Regions from separate parts of the Corynebacterium fournieri genome, predicted to be linked through region 2. Evidence: predicted binding sites of a transcription regulator. Region 2 holds the regulator's gene; the other holds the start of a gene.
What was found. The regulator LexA, encoded in region 2, represses DNA repair genes until DNA is damaged. The targets are predictions, from matches to a motif close to CGAACANNTGTTCG.

Region 1 (7,227 bases), 210 kb from region 2:
GCTCGGTGCGCGGCGGAGTTGTGCGGGGCGGGCACGGTGTAGGCGGGCAGCCGCAGCTCGCCAGCCACGTCGTCCAACGCCGCTAAAAACTCTGCGGCGTCGCGGAACCGGTCGTGCGGGTTGCGGGCGGTGGCGGTGGCCACGAGCTCGTCGAAAAGCTTGGGCACCCCGGCGATCAACGATGACGGGGCGGGCACGTCGTTGTGCAGGCGCGCGTAGGCGTGGGCGAGCGGGGTTTCGCCGCTGAAAGGGGTGCGGCCGGTGAGGAGTTCGAAGAGCACGATGCCGGCGGAGTAGACGTCGGACGCCGCGGTCAGCGGGCTGCCGTCGACTTGCTCGGGCGACAGGTAGGCCACTGTGCCCACGATCTGGTCGGTGGATTGTGTGGTTTCGGCGGTGGCGCGCACGAGGCCGAAATCGGAAAGTTTGACGCGGCTGGAGGCGTCGATGAGCACGTTGTCGGGCTTGATGTCGCGGTGCACCATGCCCTTCGCGTGGGCGACAGACAGTCCGGTGAGCATGCCGCGCATCACGGCTGCGGCGGCGTGCGGTGGCATCGGGCCGCGCTCGGCAAGCAGCTCGCGCAGGGTGCCGCCGGTGATCAGCTCCATGATCAGGAACACCTCTCCACCGGAGGCGGAAAAGTCGTACACGTTGACCAGGTTGGGGTGGCTCAGCTGGGCCATTGCGCGTGCTTCGCGCCGGAAGCGGTCCAGGAACACGTTGTCGTGGACGTACTGCTCGTGCATGACTTTCGCCGCAACCTCGCGGCCGAGTCGTGCGTCCACGCAGCGGTAGACGGTGGCCATTCCGCCGCGGGCGATTGGGCGGTCGACGACGTAGCGTCCGTCCAGGGCCGTGCCTGCGCTCAAGGTTGCCATGTGCACAAGGGTAGAATCGCCGACCGTGAGCGCACAAACGAATCTTGAGCAATTGCTTAGCGACGAAACACTGTTGCCCTTCCCGGATGTCGCCGAAATTCTGGGCGTGCCGGTGACCAAGGTGCACGACTACATCGGCGCGAAGAAGCTGGTGCACTACGTCAAGGACGGCAAGAAGGTCATCCCGGAGAGGCTGCTCGGTGAGGACGGGCTGAGCAAGTTCGTCTCCGGCGCAATCACCGTGCTTTACGACGGCGGATACGACGCCGAAGAGATCCTTGCCTTTTTGTTTACTCCGGACGAGTCGTTGCCGGGGCGTCCTGTCGACGCGCTGCACGGCCAAAAGGCGCGCGAAGTAATCCGCCGCGCCCAAGCAATGGCGTTTTAGTTTCCTCGCGGAACACCCATTCCACGGCCACCACGGCGACGATCGCGGCGAGGGTGAGGAACCACATGTCGTAGAGCCGGTGGTTGCCGCTGCCCTTGAACGCAAGCGCGATGACGATCGACGCGCCGGTGGTCACCTTCACCACCCAGGCTGGCGGCCGGAAGCTGCCCGCTAGGGAGACCACGGAGGCGTAGTACCAGGGCAGTGTCACCGCGTTGGTCGCGAAGGCAACCGTGTAGGCGGCGGTCGTGCCCGCGACGGCGCGCCGCTCGTACGCCTCGCCCCGGCGGGGACGGAACACCCACCACACCGCGGCCAGGCCCACGAGCATGAGCACCGAAAATACGGAGCGTGTCCAGTTCAGGACGGTGTTGTAGCGGAACGTGTCGTCGAAAAGCTGCAGCAACGGCGTGATCAGCTCCGCGGCGAAGGTGGGCCCGGCAAGCGGGTTGATCACCTTCGAGTTGCCCGTAATCTCCTCGAGCCAGCCCCAAGTGGTGCCGGACACCCAGGTGACCAGCTGGATGACAGCGACGTTGACCGCCAGCGCCCAGGCGCCGCCGGCGACGAGCACGCCCACCTGGCCAGCAGGTGTGGCGGCCTGCCGCTTGACTATCAGCCAGACCACGAACGGCAGGGCTACGGCAGCGGTGGCTTTGAGCGACACCGCCAGCGCAATCAGGATGATGCCCGGGGTGCACCAGCTGCGGCGCAGGCACGACAGCAACCCCGCGCTGACCAGGCCCACCATGACAGCCTCGTTGTGCATGCCGCCAATTAGATGCAGCAGCATTACGGGGTTGGCCACGCCCAGCCACAGCGCGAGCGCCGGGTCGCCGCCGACCTGTTTGGCTATGCGCGGCACAGCCCACATGATGAGCGCGAACCCGGCTAGAGAGATCAGCCGGTAGACCATCAGGCCCGCGGTGACGTTGTCGCCGACGAGCCAGGTCACTGCCTTGCCCAAGCCGAGGTGCAAAGGCCCGTAGGGGGTGGTGGTGTTGCGCCAGTCGTGCGAGACCTCCCACAGGTACGGGCCCGGGTTGACGGCGGCGCCTTCGGAGTAGGGGTCGAATCCGTCGCGCAGCATCGCGCCCTGCATGAGGTAGGAGTACACGTCGCGCGAGAGGATGGGCGCGCACAGCGCGAGAATGCCGGACCATAAACACACGGCGCGCCGGACAGCGCCCTCGGCGGGGCGGGCCTTCCACAGCATCACCCATGCGGCGATGAGCGCGAAAATGCCTGCGGTGAGCAGCAGATCCATGAGCGCGCGTCCGTGGCCGTAGGAGAGATGCTCCAACCCGGCGGCGCGCAGCGCACCGCCGCGGTAGCGGGTGGCGCCGGCGCCATAGGAACCGACGGTGATCAGGGCGCATGCAACAACGCCCAGGTGTTGCGGGCGCATCACATCCGCCGGTCGGTGGCTTTGTGCGCGAGCACCGTCAGCGCTTCTACCGTGGCGTCGTCAATGCCGGCGCCGTCCAGGTAGTCGAGGCCGGAGCGGGTCAGCTCAGCAATGCGCGCCTCCACGGCTTCTTCGGCGCCGCTGTCGCGGATGAGCTCTGCTAATCGACGCAGCTCCGCTTCATCTGCCGCCGTTCCAATTCCGTCGCGCAACTCCTGGGCGCCGGCCGGGTTGGCCTGGGAAAGTAGGTCGAGCGCCGTGGCGAACAATTCGGTGCGCTTGCCTTCCCGGAGGTCGTCGCCAGCCGGCTTGCCCGTAATTGCCGGGTCGCCGAAGACCCCGAGGAGGTCGTCGCGCAGCTGGAAGGCGATGCCGATGTCGCGGCCGTAGCCGCGGAACGCGTCGATAAGCGAACTGCTCGCACCCGCGAGAGCTGCGCCCAAGTGGAGGGGGCGCTCGATGGTGTAGGCCGCGGTCTTGTAACGGTTGACGCGGTTGGCCATCTCCACGGACTCGCTGCCGAGGCTTTCCAGCATCATGTCCAGCAGCTGACCGCCTATGACCTCGGTGCGCATGCCCACCCACGGCTCCGCCGCGCGGGCCAGCGCCTCCTGGGAAACGCCCGAATAGCGCCACATATCCTCCGCCCACGCGAGCGCGAGATCGCCCAAGAGAATTGCGGCGTTCGTGCCGTACGCCTCAGCCGTGCCGAGCATGCCCTGCTCGCGATGCTCGGCCTCGAGCGCGCGGTGCACCGTCGGATTGCCGCGCCGGGTGTCGGAGGCGTCAATGATGTCGTCGTGCACCAGCGCGCAAGCCTGAATCAGCTCCAGCGAGCTCACGGCGCGCAGCACGGCCTGCGGGTCTTCCGCTCCGTCCAACCCGCGGGCGCCGACGAAACCCGCCCAACCGTACGTGGGGCGAACCCGCTTGCCGCCGTTGAGAACGAAGTTGCGCAGGTGGCTTACCGCGTGGGCGACAGGCCCGCCGATGGTTTCGACCGCAGCTTCGCGCCCAGTGAAGAACTCCGCGAGGTTGTGCTCCACCTGCTGCGGAACGTCCTTGAGCCCCAGATCTTTCACGCCCACGCTCCTTGTGCCGAAGTGTATTGTCCTCCCGCAACCCTACCCAGTGCGGTTTTCCAGATCGAGGGCGAGGATGGCGAAGGGGCGTTTATCGCCGTAGTAAATGAAGTTGCGGGCCACGTCTCTGAACCCGAACTTGCGGTAGAGCGCGAACGCGTTGTTCGCCTCGTCGGCGACTTCGGGGGTGGACAACAGTGCCCAGCGCGCGGTCGCTTGCGAAAGTAGCGCCGAAAGCAGTTGGGAGCCGAGGCCTTCGCCTTGCCTGCTCGGCGTGACGTGCACCTCCGCGACTTCGAAGTAGTTGCGGAGCATCTCGCGGTCGAGCTCCGTGATGCCGCCGTTGGAGTCCATCGCGCGAATCAGCTGCCGGTCCCACCAGCGCTCCCGTGTGCCGATGAAGCCGTAGGCGATGCCGATGACTTGAGAGCCGTCAACTGCGGCAACGGCGGCGAAGCCGGGGGAGCGCACCTCGCCTTTCCAAACCTGGATGCGCTGGCGGCGCATGGAACGCGGATAGCCCATGGCCTCTATATAGATATCGACAAGCGTGGGGACGAGCATGACGAACTCGGCCGCAGTGAGGCGCTGGATTGAGGCAGTCACCCCTCTATGGAATCACTTTGGAGGCGAAAGGGGGAACGATTGTCGAAATTGCATTCGAACAGACGTGCTAAAGGGGTAGCGGTGGTGTCGAACGGGTGTTTTAGGTTGGGGTCATCGCAACGACAAAAGTGCAACTTGAACAGGAGAAACTCATGACGGGTAGCGTAATTTCAGCAACCACCGGCGCCGTATACGGGCAGGGCGCAAGGGTGAGCCGTGCCGACCAATTCCTCGCTGCCGCAGAAGGGCTGATTTCGCAGGCGCACGACGACTTTGAGGCGGGGCGCTACGACTTGGCGATGGAAAACGCGTACCGCGCCGCCCTCCGTGTGGCGGGTGCGCGCAACAGCGCGTCGCCTGTGGTGTGCAAGCGCAAACGATTGCCCACGAGTGCGTGGGACAAACTTGCGCTGACCGGTCTTGATGGGAAGCGCTGGGCGGAGACATTCAAGCGATATTCGGCGCAGCGGGGCCGCGTGGCCTCCGGCATCGAAACAGACCCCGGTGCGGTGGTGGTGCACCGTCTGCTCGCGGATGTCGAAGACTTCTACCTGGCAACGCGGGGCGGGGAGGTGCCAATGGCCGCCTAGGGGCTCGAAAAGTGGGGCACGGGAACAATCTGCGTACCATGGCCGTTATACGGATATTGTCAGTCCGCCATTGGTATCTGGAGAGTGAGCAGTGTCTCTATCAGAGCAGGAAATGCGGGCGTTGCGCGAAATTGAGCAGTCGCTCTTCGCGGACGACCCGAAATTTGGCAGCAGTGTCGCCACTGAGCCTGGCTTCGGTTCCGCGCCCAAAACTGGGCAGCTGACTATGCGTAGCTTTGCGTTGATCGTCCTCGGCCTGGTGCTCCTCCTTGGCGGTGTCGCGCTGGCGAGTATGAGTACGTGGACCATCGTGCTCAGCATCATCGGCTTCGCGGTGATGCTTTTCGGCGGCATCATGGCGCTTCGCACCCCGAGCCAGTCCGCGGTATCTTCGGCCCGCGCCTCCCGTCAGGTAAAGCCTCGGACGCAGCGCAGCGTGAATATGGAAGAAAGTTTCCGTCGTCGGTTCGAGGATCGGCAGTAGCGCAAAGGCCCATTTCTCAAACGCCTCCCCGGTGATCTGGGGAGGCGTTTTTCGTGCCTGCCCAAAATCCCCCACTTCTCCCCACATGTGGCCATTTCCGCGTGAAAAGTGGCTTGGGTGGCTCCACTGTCTATGTAATGAGTGGGGCAAAAGGGGTGAATGGTGGCGTGTGGTGGCTGTGTTTCGCACCTGTGCGGGTAGATTCCCCACCGCTAAAAAGCTGCTCTGACCTGCCGTTTGGTGGCATGTTGAAGTGAAACACGCCGAAGGTGTGGCGTTTGTGGGGGAAAGTGGGTTAAAGTGGGGGCCAGCGGAGTGATGTGGCGCGCATCTTGACTACGTGCGCGGCGCAGAGCGAAGCCGAGAAAATTTCACAGCCAACGTCAGAAAGTGAAGGAAGGTAGGTCGCCGGATGTTTCTGGGAACCTACACTCCCAAGCTCGACGACAAAGGTCGCCTGACGCTCCCCGCGAAGTTCCGTGAGGATCTTGCGGACGGGTTGATGGTGACCAAGGGGCAGGACCACTCGCTGGCGGTGTACCCGCGTGACGAGTTCGCCGCCCGCGCCCGCAAGGCCGCAGCGGCATCCCGCACTAACCCGAAGGCGCGCGCCTTCATCCGCAATCTGGCTGCCAGTGCGGATGAGCAAACGCTCGACGGCTCTGGTCGGATCACCCTGTCCCCGGCACACCGCGAGTACGCAGGCCTTTCCAAGGAGTGCGTGGTCATCGGTTCGGTGGATTTTCTCGAGATCTGGGACCTCGAGTCCTGGAATAAGTATCAAGAAGAAACTGAAGCCGCGTTCTCCGCGGCGGATGACGACGACATTCTCTCCGGTCTGCTGTAGGGCTGACTACCCCGTAGCAGGCAACGACTACGGAGAGCGTGTACGGACTCTGTCCGGGGCGTGAAGCGTTCTGGTGTACTTCCCCGACATCAGAACAGCCGCCCCGGGCAGGGCTCTATGCGCTCCCCGCGCTGACGACACTGACCGGGCCGAAAAGCCGCATACGCATGGGACACCGAAAGACACGGAGGGCACGCAATGGCGAACTTCACGCTCGCTGACGACCCGCACGGTCACGTCCCTGTGATGCGCGACCGCATGGCGGAGCTCCTCGAGCCCACAGTGGAGAAGTTCGGCGCAACCGCAGTGCTTGTCGACGGCACGCTCGGCGCCGGCGGCCACACTGAGCACTTCCTCACCGTGTTCCCGCAGGCTCGTGTGATTGGTGTGGACCGCGACCCGATCGCGCTCAGTCAGGCGTCGCAACGCTTGGCTCCTTTCGGTGACCGGTTTGCTGCGGTGCAAGCGCGCTTCGACCACGTCGACGACGCCATCGCTGACGGTGAGGGCGAGATCTTCGATGTCGCACGCGAGCACGGCATCGCTGGTGCATTGTTCGACCTCGGTGTTTCTTCCATGCAGCTGGACCAGGAAGAGCGCGGCTTTTCCTACCGCGGCGACGCGCCGCTGGACATGCGTATGGACCAGACCACGGGCATTACCGCCGCCGAGGTGCTCAACACCTACAGCCACGGCGACCTGGCCCGCATTCTGAAGAAGTACGGCGACGAGCGCTTCGCCGGGAAGATCGCCTCCGCAGTTGTGGCGCAGCGCGAGCGCGAACCGTTCGACCGCGCAGCCCGGCTGGTGGAGTTGCTCTACGACACCATCCCGGCGGCGACCCGCCGTACCGGGGGCCACCCCGCGAAGCGCACCTTCCAGGCGCTGCGAATCGAGGTGAACCGGGAGCTCGAGGCCGTGGAAAACGTCGTGCCCGTGAT
Region 2 (7,227 bases):
CTCCCGGTCTCCGCCCGGCGCGACGACATCATGGAGCTGGTGCGCGACAACCAGGTGGTGGTCATTGCAGGCGAAACCGGCTCCGGCAAGACCACTCAGATTCCGAAGATGTTGCTGGAGCTGGGCCGCGGACGCCGCGGCCTGATCGGGCACACGCAGCCGCGCAGGCTGGCCGCACGCACGGTGGCAGAGCGCATCGCCGACGAGCTGGGCCAAGACATCGGCGAATCCGTCGGCTACGCCATCCGTTTCGACGACCGCGTGTCCGAATCCACCGCAGTCAAGCTGATGACCGACGGCATCCTGCTCGCGGAGATGCAGCGCGACAGGTTCTTAAACGCCTACGACACGATCATCATCGACGAGGCGCACGAGCGCTCACTCAACATCGACTTTCTGCTCGGCTACCTCAAACGCCTGCTGCCGAAACGGCCGGATTTGAAGGTCATTGTCACTTCCGCGACCATCGACCCCGAGGCGTTTGCCTCCCACTTCGCCGACGCCGACGGCAACCCGGCACCCATTATCGAGGTCTCGGGCCGCACCTACCCGGTGGAGATCCGCTACCGCCCCCTAGTAGAGCAGGTGCAGGCGAAGGACGGTTCCGTCAAGGAGATCGACACCGACATGATCGACGGTGTCGTCGACGCCTGCAAAGAGCTCATGCGCGAAGGCGAGGGCGATATCCTGTGCTTTTTCGCCTCGGAACGAGACATCCGCGACTGTATGGAGGCCATTGAAAAGCAGCACTGGCGCGGCGTGGAGGTCGTGCCGCTGTTCGGCCGGCTGTCCAACGCCGAGCAGCACCGGGTGTTCTCACCGCACTCCGGCAGGCGGATCGTCCTTTCCACCAACATCGCGGAGACCTCTTTGACGGTACCGGGCATCCACTACGTGGTGGATACCGGTTTGGCCCGCATTTCGCGCTACTCCACACGCACCAAGGTGCAGCGCCTGCCCATCGAGGAGATCTCTCAAGCCTCCGCCAACCAGCGCTCCGGCCGCTCCGGCCGCACCGCCGATGGCGTGGCTATCCGCCTGTACTCGGAGGACAACTTCGAGGCCCGCCAGGAATTCACAGACCCGGAAATCTTGCGCACCAACCTCGCGTCTGTGGTTTTGCAGATGATCTCGCTGCGCCTGGGAGACATCACCGAGTTCCCCTTCATCCAGCCGCCAGACCACAAGGCCGTGCGCGACGGGCTGCTTTTGTTGCACGAGCTGGGCGCGATTTCCGACAAGGAGCGCGGCGGGGTGCCAGTGCTCACGGCGGTCGGACGAGACATCGCCCGCATCCCGGTCGATCCGAAGATGGCCCGCATGCTCGTAGAAGCCAACCGCCTCGGCGTGCTCGACGACGTCACCGTCATCGTCGCCAGCATGACCATCCAAGACGTCCGGGAGCGCCCGCTGGAACACCAGGCACAGGCGGACCAGGCGCATGCCAGGTTCAAAGACGCCACGTCAGACTTCTTGGCGTCGCTGAAGCTGTGGGACTACATCGGCGACTCGCGCCACGAGCTGTCCGGCAACGCCTTCCGCAAACGCATGAAGCGCGAATTCCTGCACTACATGCGCATCCGCGAGTGGTTCGACCTCGTGCGCCAGCTGCGCGACGTCGAACGCCAGCTGGGGTGGTCGCGCGCGGAAAACGTTGCAGGCGACCGCGACGCAGACGCGATACACAAGTCGTTGCTCACCGGCTTGCTGTCCAACATCGGCGCGCGTGACGGGAACTCGAAGGAGTTCCAAGGCGCGCGCGGTACGCGGTTTCTGGTCTTCCCTGGGTCGTCGCTAAGCAAAAAGCCCCCTGAGTTCATCATGGCCGCAGAACTGGTGGAAACTTCGCGCCTTTGGGCGCGCGACGTGGCAAAGATCGAGCCGGCCTGGGTCGAAGCTGCCGCCGGCGATTTGCTCAAGCACAGCTACTCCGAGCCAATCTGGTCACGTAAACGCTCTGCCGCAATGGTCCACCAAAAATCCATGCTCTACGGCGTGACCATCGTGCGCGACCGGCTGGTGCCCTACCACCGCGTTGACCCCGCGGGTGCGCGCAATATGTTCATCCGCCACGCCTTGCTGGAGGGTGATTGGAACCGCCACCACCACTTCATCGACCACAACGAGGCGCTGCTGGCTGAGGCTGCCGAGGTGGAGGAAAAGGTGCGCCGCCGCGGCTTAGTGGTCGACGAGGACACACTGTTCGAGTTTTACGACGCACGCCTGCCCGAGGACGTCACCACCGCACGCCACTTCGACTCCTGGTGGAAGAAGAAGCGCGCCAAGGACAAGCACTACCTCGACTTTGATCCGGCGACACTGCTGGACGACGAAGGCGTGGACTCCTCCACCAACGCCTTTCCCGAAGTCTGGCAGCAAGGCACCATCGACTACGCGCTGCGCTACAAGTTCGAGCCGGGCGATCCTTTCGACGGCGTGACCGTCGACGTACCCGTCCCGCTGTTGGCGAACCTCAGCCCGCACGGCTTTGACTGGCTCGTGCCGGGGCTGCGCTCAGAACTGGCTGCCGAATACATCCGGACCCTGCCCAAGGCACTGCGCAAAACCGTGGTGCCCGCACCGGACTTCGCGGAACGCGCGCTCGAGCTGATACAAAACCGAAAGGCCGCGGACGGCGCGAGTGAGCAGCAGTTGCGGCAGGAGCCCTTCGGCGACGTCTTGGCAGACGCACTGCGCTCGATCGGCGGACGCGGCATCAATGGCTCCGACTTCAACCCAGCTGCCCTGCCCGCGCACCTGAAGGTGACGTTCGCGGCGATCGACAGGCGCGGCAAGGTCGTCGACCACGACAAAGACCTCGACGCCTTAAAACGCCGGCAAGCGGGCAAGATCAAGTCTTCGGTGTCCAAGGCGGGGCGCACCTCCGAGTCTGAAGCTGTAGCGAAGTGGACCGCAGACTCTTTGGGCGCTGTGCCGGAAACCGTCACCACCACGATCGACGGCAACGACGTCGACGCCTTCCCGGCACTGGAAGCCACGAAGGACGGTGTGAAGGTCACGGTGCATCCGACGAAGGCCGCCGCAGACGCCTCCATGATCACCGCGACACTGACGCTGCTGTTGCGCGAGATCACCGTCAACCCCACCCAGATGACGAAGGGGCTGCCACTGCGTCAAAAGGTGGCCGTGGACCGCTACCCGCACGGCGGCGCCGAGGGTCTGGTGGAAGATGCCCGAGTGGCCGTCATCCGCGATGTGATGCTCTCCAGCGGCGGGCCGGTGCGCTCGCCTGAGGAGTTTGAGGCGCTGGTTGCAGAGATCCGGCCGCAGGTCGCTGGCGCGGTACGGCGAGTAGTAGTCACGCTCGCTCCGGCGCTGGCGGATTACGCCAACATGGCTTCGGAATTGCTGCATTGGGAAGGCCCAGCCATTGACGACATGAACTCGCAGCTCGCGTTTTTCCTGCCTAAACATGCTGTGACCGTGCACGGTATCGGCCATCTACAGCACCTGCCGCGCTACATCGAAGCCATGCGGATCCGCCTGGAGGATATGCGGCTGGACCCGGACCGGGATGCCGACAGGCAGTCCGTGATCGATGCGGTCAAGCGCTATTTGGCGCAGCGGATGAAGTCCCTCCCCGCGGGCCGAACGAAAACGAAAGCGTATAAGGACATCTTGTGGCTCATCGAAGAGCTGCGGGTGAGCTTGTTCGCACAGCGATTGGGCACACCGAAGCCGGTGAGCCAGCGGCGCATCGAGAAGAAGATCGACGCGTTGCGGTAACGCTGCGAGACCGCAGAGGCGCCGCCCTAGAAGTCCTCGCGGTCTCGGCGCCGCATGAGGCGAATTTCCGATTCGAAGTCGTCGGCACTTTCGAACGACTTGTACACGGAGGCGAATCGCAGGTAGGCAACCTCGTCGAGTGCACGCAAGGGCTCGAGCACCGCCAGGCCGATTTCGTTTGCCGGCACCTGCGAGCTTCCCTGCGCCCGAACCGTTTCCTCCACCTCCTGGGCGAGGCGTTTGAGTGCGTCGTCGGAGACATCCCTTCCCTGGCACGCCCTGCGCACACCGACGATCAGCTTGTCGCGGTCGAAAGGCTCGCTCACGCCGTTTCGCTTCACAACAGTCAGCACGGCCTTTTCTACCGTGGTGAACCGGCCCCCGCATTCCGTGCATTCCCGCCGCCTGCGAATGGCGGATCCAGCCTCGACTAAGCGGGAATCAGTGACGCGAGATTGCTCGTTGTGGCAAAAGGGACAAAACACTGCGTACTCCCCCGGTTGTCTAAACGGTGTGGCCTTGCCCCGAGTCTACGCCCCGCCTAACGCGCCGACGTCATCGCAGCGTTTTGGGCAGCGTGTCCGCTGGTCGCCACCTGGCCGTCACCTGCTCCCGCGAAAACCCCGCCGAATGCGGAACCAATGAGCAGCGCAGCGGTCATACCCGCCCCCAACAGCAACGTATCTCTCCGCTCGCGTCGGGTTTCGAACGCGCTGACGTCACCCGACCCCGCGATTGCCTCCTCCCGGTCCGAACGATCGTACTTTCGATGAGTCGCGGAAATCGTTCGAACTGATCCGCCGCCAGTCCGGCGCGGCTGAGTCGACTCAACGTCCCAAACCTCCGCGGGAGGCACCACAGACGGCGCGGTGCTGCCAAAGTGAAATGCATTCTGTGCTGGGTTGATTGCAACGGCCATTACCGTCTCCTTTCGTTCTGCGGCACACCTTACGTTCGGCGCCGACACGCTCGAATGTTCTAACGTTCATGTGTTCGAATACGCTGACGTGTTCGATTTATAGCAAAGCGGTAGCCCCGTGTCCAGCCCACACAGGAAATCATCGAACATGAGTGCCCTATCTGGTAGGTTGTTTGCGCAGAGACCACTCGCCGAGCACTAGGAGCAAACATGGCACGAAAGAAGGCCGACCAGGGCACGCCCGACTACAACTCGCTCTCCGACCGCCAGCGCCGCATTTTGCAGGTCATCCAGGACGCTGTCGTGCTGCGGGGCTACCCGCCGAGCATCCGCGAGATCGGAGATGCCGCCGGACTGCAATCCACCTCCTCCGTTGCGTACCAGCTCAAGGAGCTGGAGAAGAAGGGCTTTTTGCGGCGCGACCCGAACAAGCCGCGCGCAGTGGACTTGCGCCAGTTGCCGGAGCACGGCCGCAAGAAGCGCAAGCCGCAGGAGGAGAAGCCGGAAGATTCCTCGAACGCTCGCTACGTGCCGGTGGTCGGCCAGATCGCCGCAGGCGCTCCCATCCTCGCCGAGGAGAACGTGGATAACTACTACCCCTTGCCGGAAGAGCTGCTCGGCGACGGCGATTTCTTCATGCTGAAAGTCGTCGGCGAATCCATGCGCGAAGCCGGCATCCTGGACGGCGATTGGGTTGTGGTGCGCTCGCAGCCGAACGCCGAGGAGGGCGAGTTTGTTGCGGCGTTGCTCGACGGAGAGGCAACGGTGAAGGAGTTCCACCGCGATTCCTCCGGTGTCTGGCTGCTCCCCCACAATGAGGCGTTTGAGCCGATCAAGGGCGACGAAGCGGAGATCATGGGTCGCGTCATCTCGGTGTTCCGTACGCTGTAAGCAGTGCGCGTTCGCACACGCGAGCGCCTCACCAGCAGCTTTACGCATAGGGACAAGGTCCCGAATATACGCGCAGGAGAATCTATGTACGCCGAAGAGCGCAGACGCCAGATTGCGTCGCTGACCGCTGTGGAAGGCCGCGTCAACGTCACCGAGCTGGCGGAGCGCTTCGACGTGACGGCAGAGACGATTCGCCGCGATCTGTCAGCTCTGCACGACGAAGGCGTCGTCCACCGCGTACACGGTGGCGCGGTTGCCAGCCAGTCCTACCGCAGCACCGAGCTGCCTTTGGATGCTCGGCAGCGTGCCTCGTCGTCAGCGAAGGCCGCAATCGCGGAATGCGCCCTCCAGTTCATTCCGGAAAGCCCGAGCAGCACGATCTTTCTCGATTCCGGATCTTCCATTGGCATGCTCGGTCAGCGCATCGCCGAAACCAGTGCCGATCGCGAGTATTCGGTGGTGACCAATTCAATTCCCACTGCCTTGGACCTCAGCGTCTCCGGCCTCCACGATGTGCAGCTGCTCGGGGGAACGGTCCGCCCAATCAGCCAGGCGGTAGTGGGCAGCACGGCACTGCGCACCCTCGCACTTCTGCGAGCCGATGTCGCGTTCGTCGGCACCAACGCCCTGTCCATACAGCACGGCCTGTCCACGGCTGATGCGCAAGAGGCGGCAGTCAAAGCCGCGATGGTCACGAACGCCCACAAGGTGGTTGTGTTGTGCGATTCCACCAAGTTGGGCAATGACTACGTCGTCAGCTTTGCACCCTTGAGCGAGATTGATGTGGTGGTCACGGACAGCGAGGCTCCCCCGACATTTCTCGACGAACTTCGCTCCCACGGTATTGAAGTGGTCCTCGCAGGCGCGCAGTAAGCCCCGCGGCTCAGTCCTAGACGGCCGTTGTGGCGGCGCGGCCGTGAACGGTCCTACACTCGGTACAAAGTACTGCAACAGAAAATCAGAAAGGACCCCGTATGGCTTCCAAGACCGTCAAGGTCGGTTCCACTGTCGGGCTGCACGCTCGCCCCGCTACCGTCATCGCCGATGCTGCCGGAGAATACGACGACGAAATCCTGCTCACCCTCGTGGGCGGCGATGACGATGACGAGACGGATGCTGCTTCGTCGCTGATGATTATGGCCATGGGCGCCGAGCACGGCGATGAAGTGACCGTCACTTCCGAAAACGCCGACGCTGTGGAAAAGATTGCAGCGCTCATTGAGCAGAACCTGGACGAAGAGTAGCCAGCTTCCGCTTGACGACGAGCTCACGCCCGGACGACGGTCCGGGCGTTTTGCTTTGCATGGTGCCGCTTTGCCTACTGCGAAAACGTCGACGGCTTGGAAGTGTCGAAGCCGGAGCGGTAGCGCCCTTCGCCGAAGGTGTTGTACGCCAAACGCATGAGCGGGTAGATCACGATGATGCCCACGGATCCCAGCGCGATGCCCTCAAGCGTGACCGCACCAAGGTCGAAAGTGAGGTTGCCGATACCGACGATGAGCGCCACTGCAGCGGCGGTGAGGTTGACTGGATCCGTGAAGTCGACCTTGTTGTCCTGCCAGATGCGCACGCCCAACATGCCGATCAGGCCGTAGAGCACGAGACATGCGCCGCCGAGCACGCCGGCGGGGATGGTGAAGATGACCGCGCCGAACTTCGGGATGAACGCC

Region 1: CFOUR_RS07615 (SAV_6107 family HEPN domain-containing protein) is a predicted target of LexA. The motif match lies at 4,454-4,467, and genes of this name have one in related genera.

What each region holds. Positions count from the first base shown of each region.
Region 1 is NZ_CP047210.1:1,576,298-1,583,524, reverse strand. It holds gene CFOUR_RS07640 (protein kinase domain-containing protein) at 1-881, opposite strand, end outside; gene CFOUR_RS07635 (Rv2175c family DNA-binding protein) at 907-1,269, shown strand; gene CFOUR_RS07630 (alpha-(1->6)-mannopyranosyltransferase A) at 1,172-2,677, opposite strand; gene CFOUR_RS07625 (polyprenyl synthetase family protein) at 2,677-3,759, opposite strand; gene CFOUR_RS07620 (GNAT family N-acetyltransferase) at 3,802-4,365, opposite strand; gene CFOUR_RS07615 (SAV_6107 family HEPN domain-containing protein) at 4,518-4,955, shown strand; gene CFOUR_RS07610 (DUF3040 domain-containing protein) at 5,047-5,439, shown strand; gene mraZ (division/cell wall cluster transcriptional repressor MraZ) at 5,852-6,286, shown strand; gene rsmH (16S rRNA (cytosine(1402)-N(4))-methyltransferase RsmH) at 6,485-7,227, shown strand, end outside.
Region 2 is NZ_CP047210.1:1,370,619-1,377,845, forward strand. It holds gene hrpA (ATP-dependent RNA helicase HrpA) at 1-3,747, shown strand, start outside; gene nrdR (transcriptional regulator NrdR) at 3,774-4,232, opposite strand; gene lexA (transcriptional repressor LexA) at 4,877-5,557, shown strand; gene CFOUR_RS06680 (DeoR/GlpR family DNA-binding transcription regulator) at 5,642-6,430, shown strand; gene CFOUR_RS06685 (HPr family phosphocarrier protein) at 6,532-6,801, shown strand; gene CFOUR_RS06690 (uracil-xanthine permease family protein) at 6,876-7,227, opposite strand, start outside.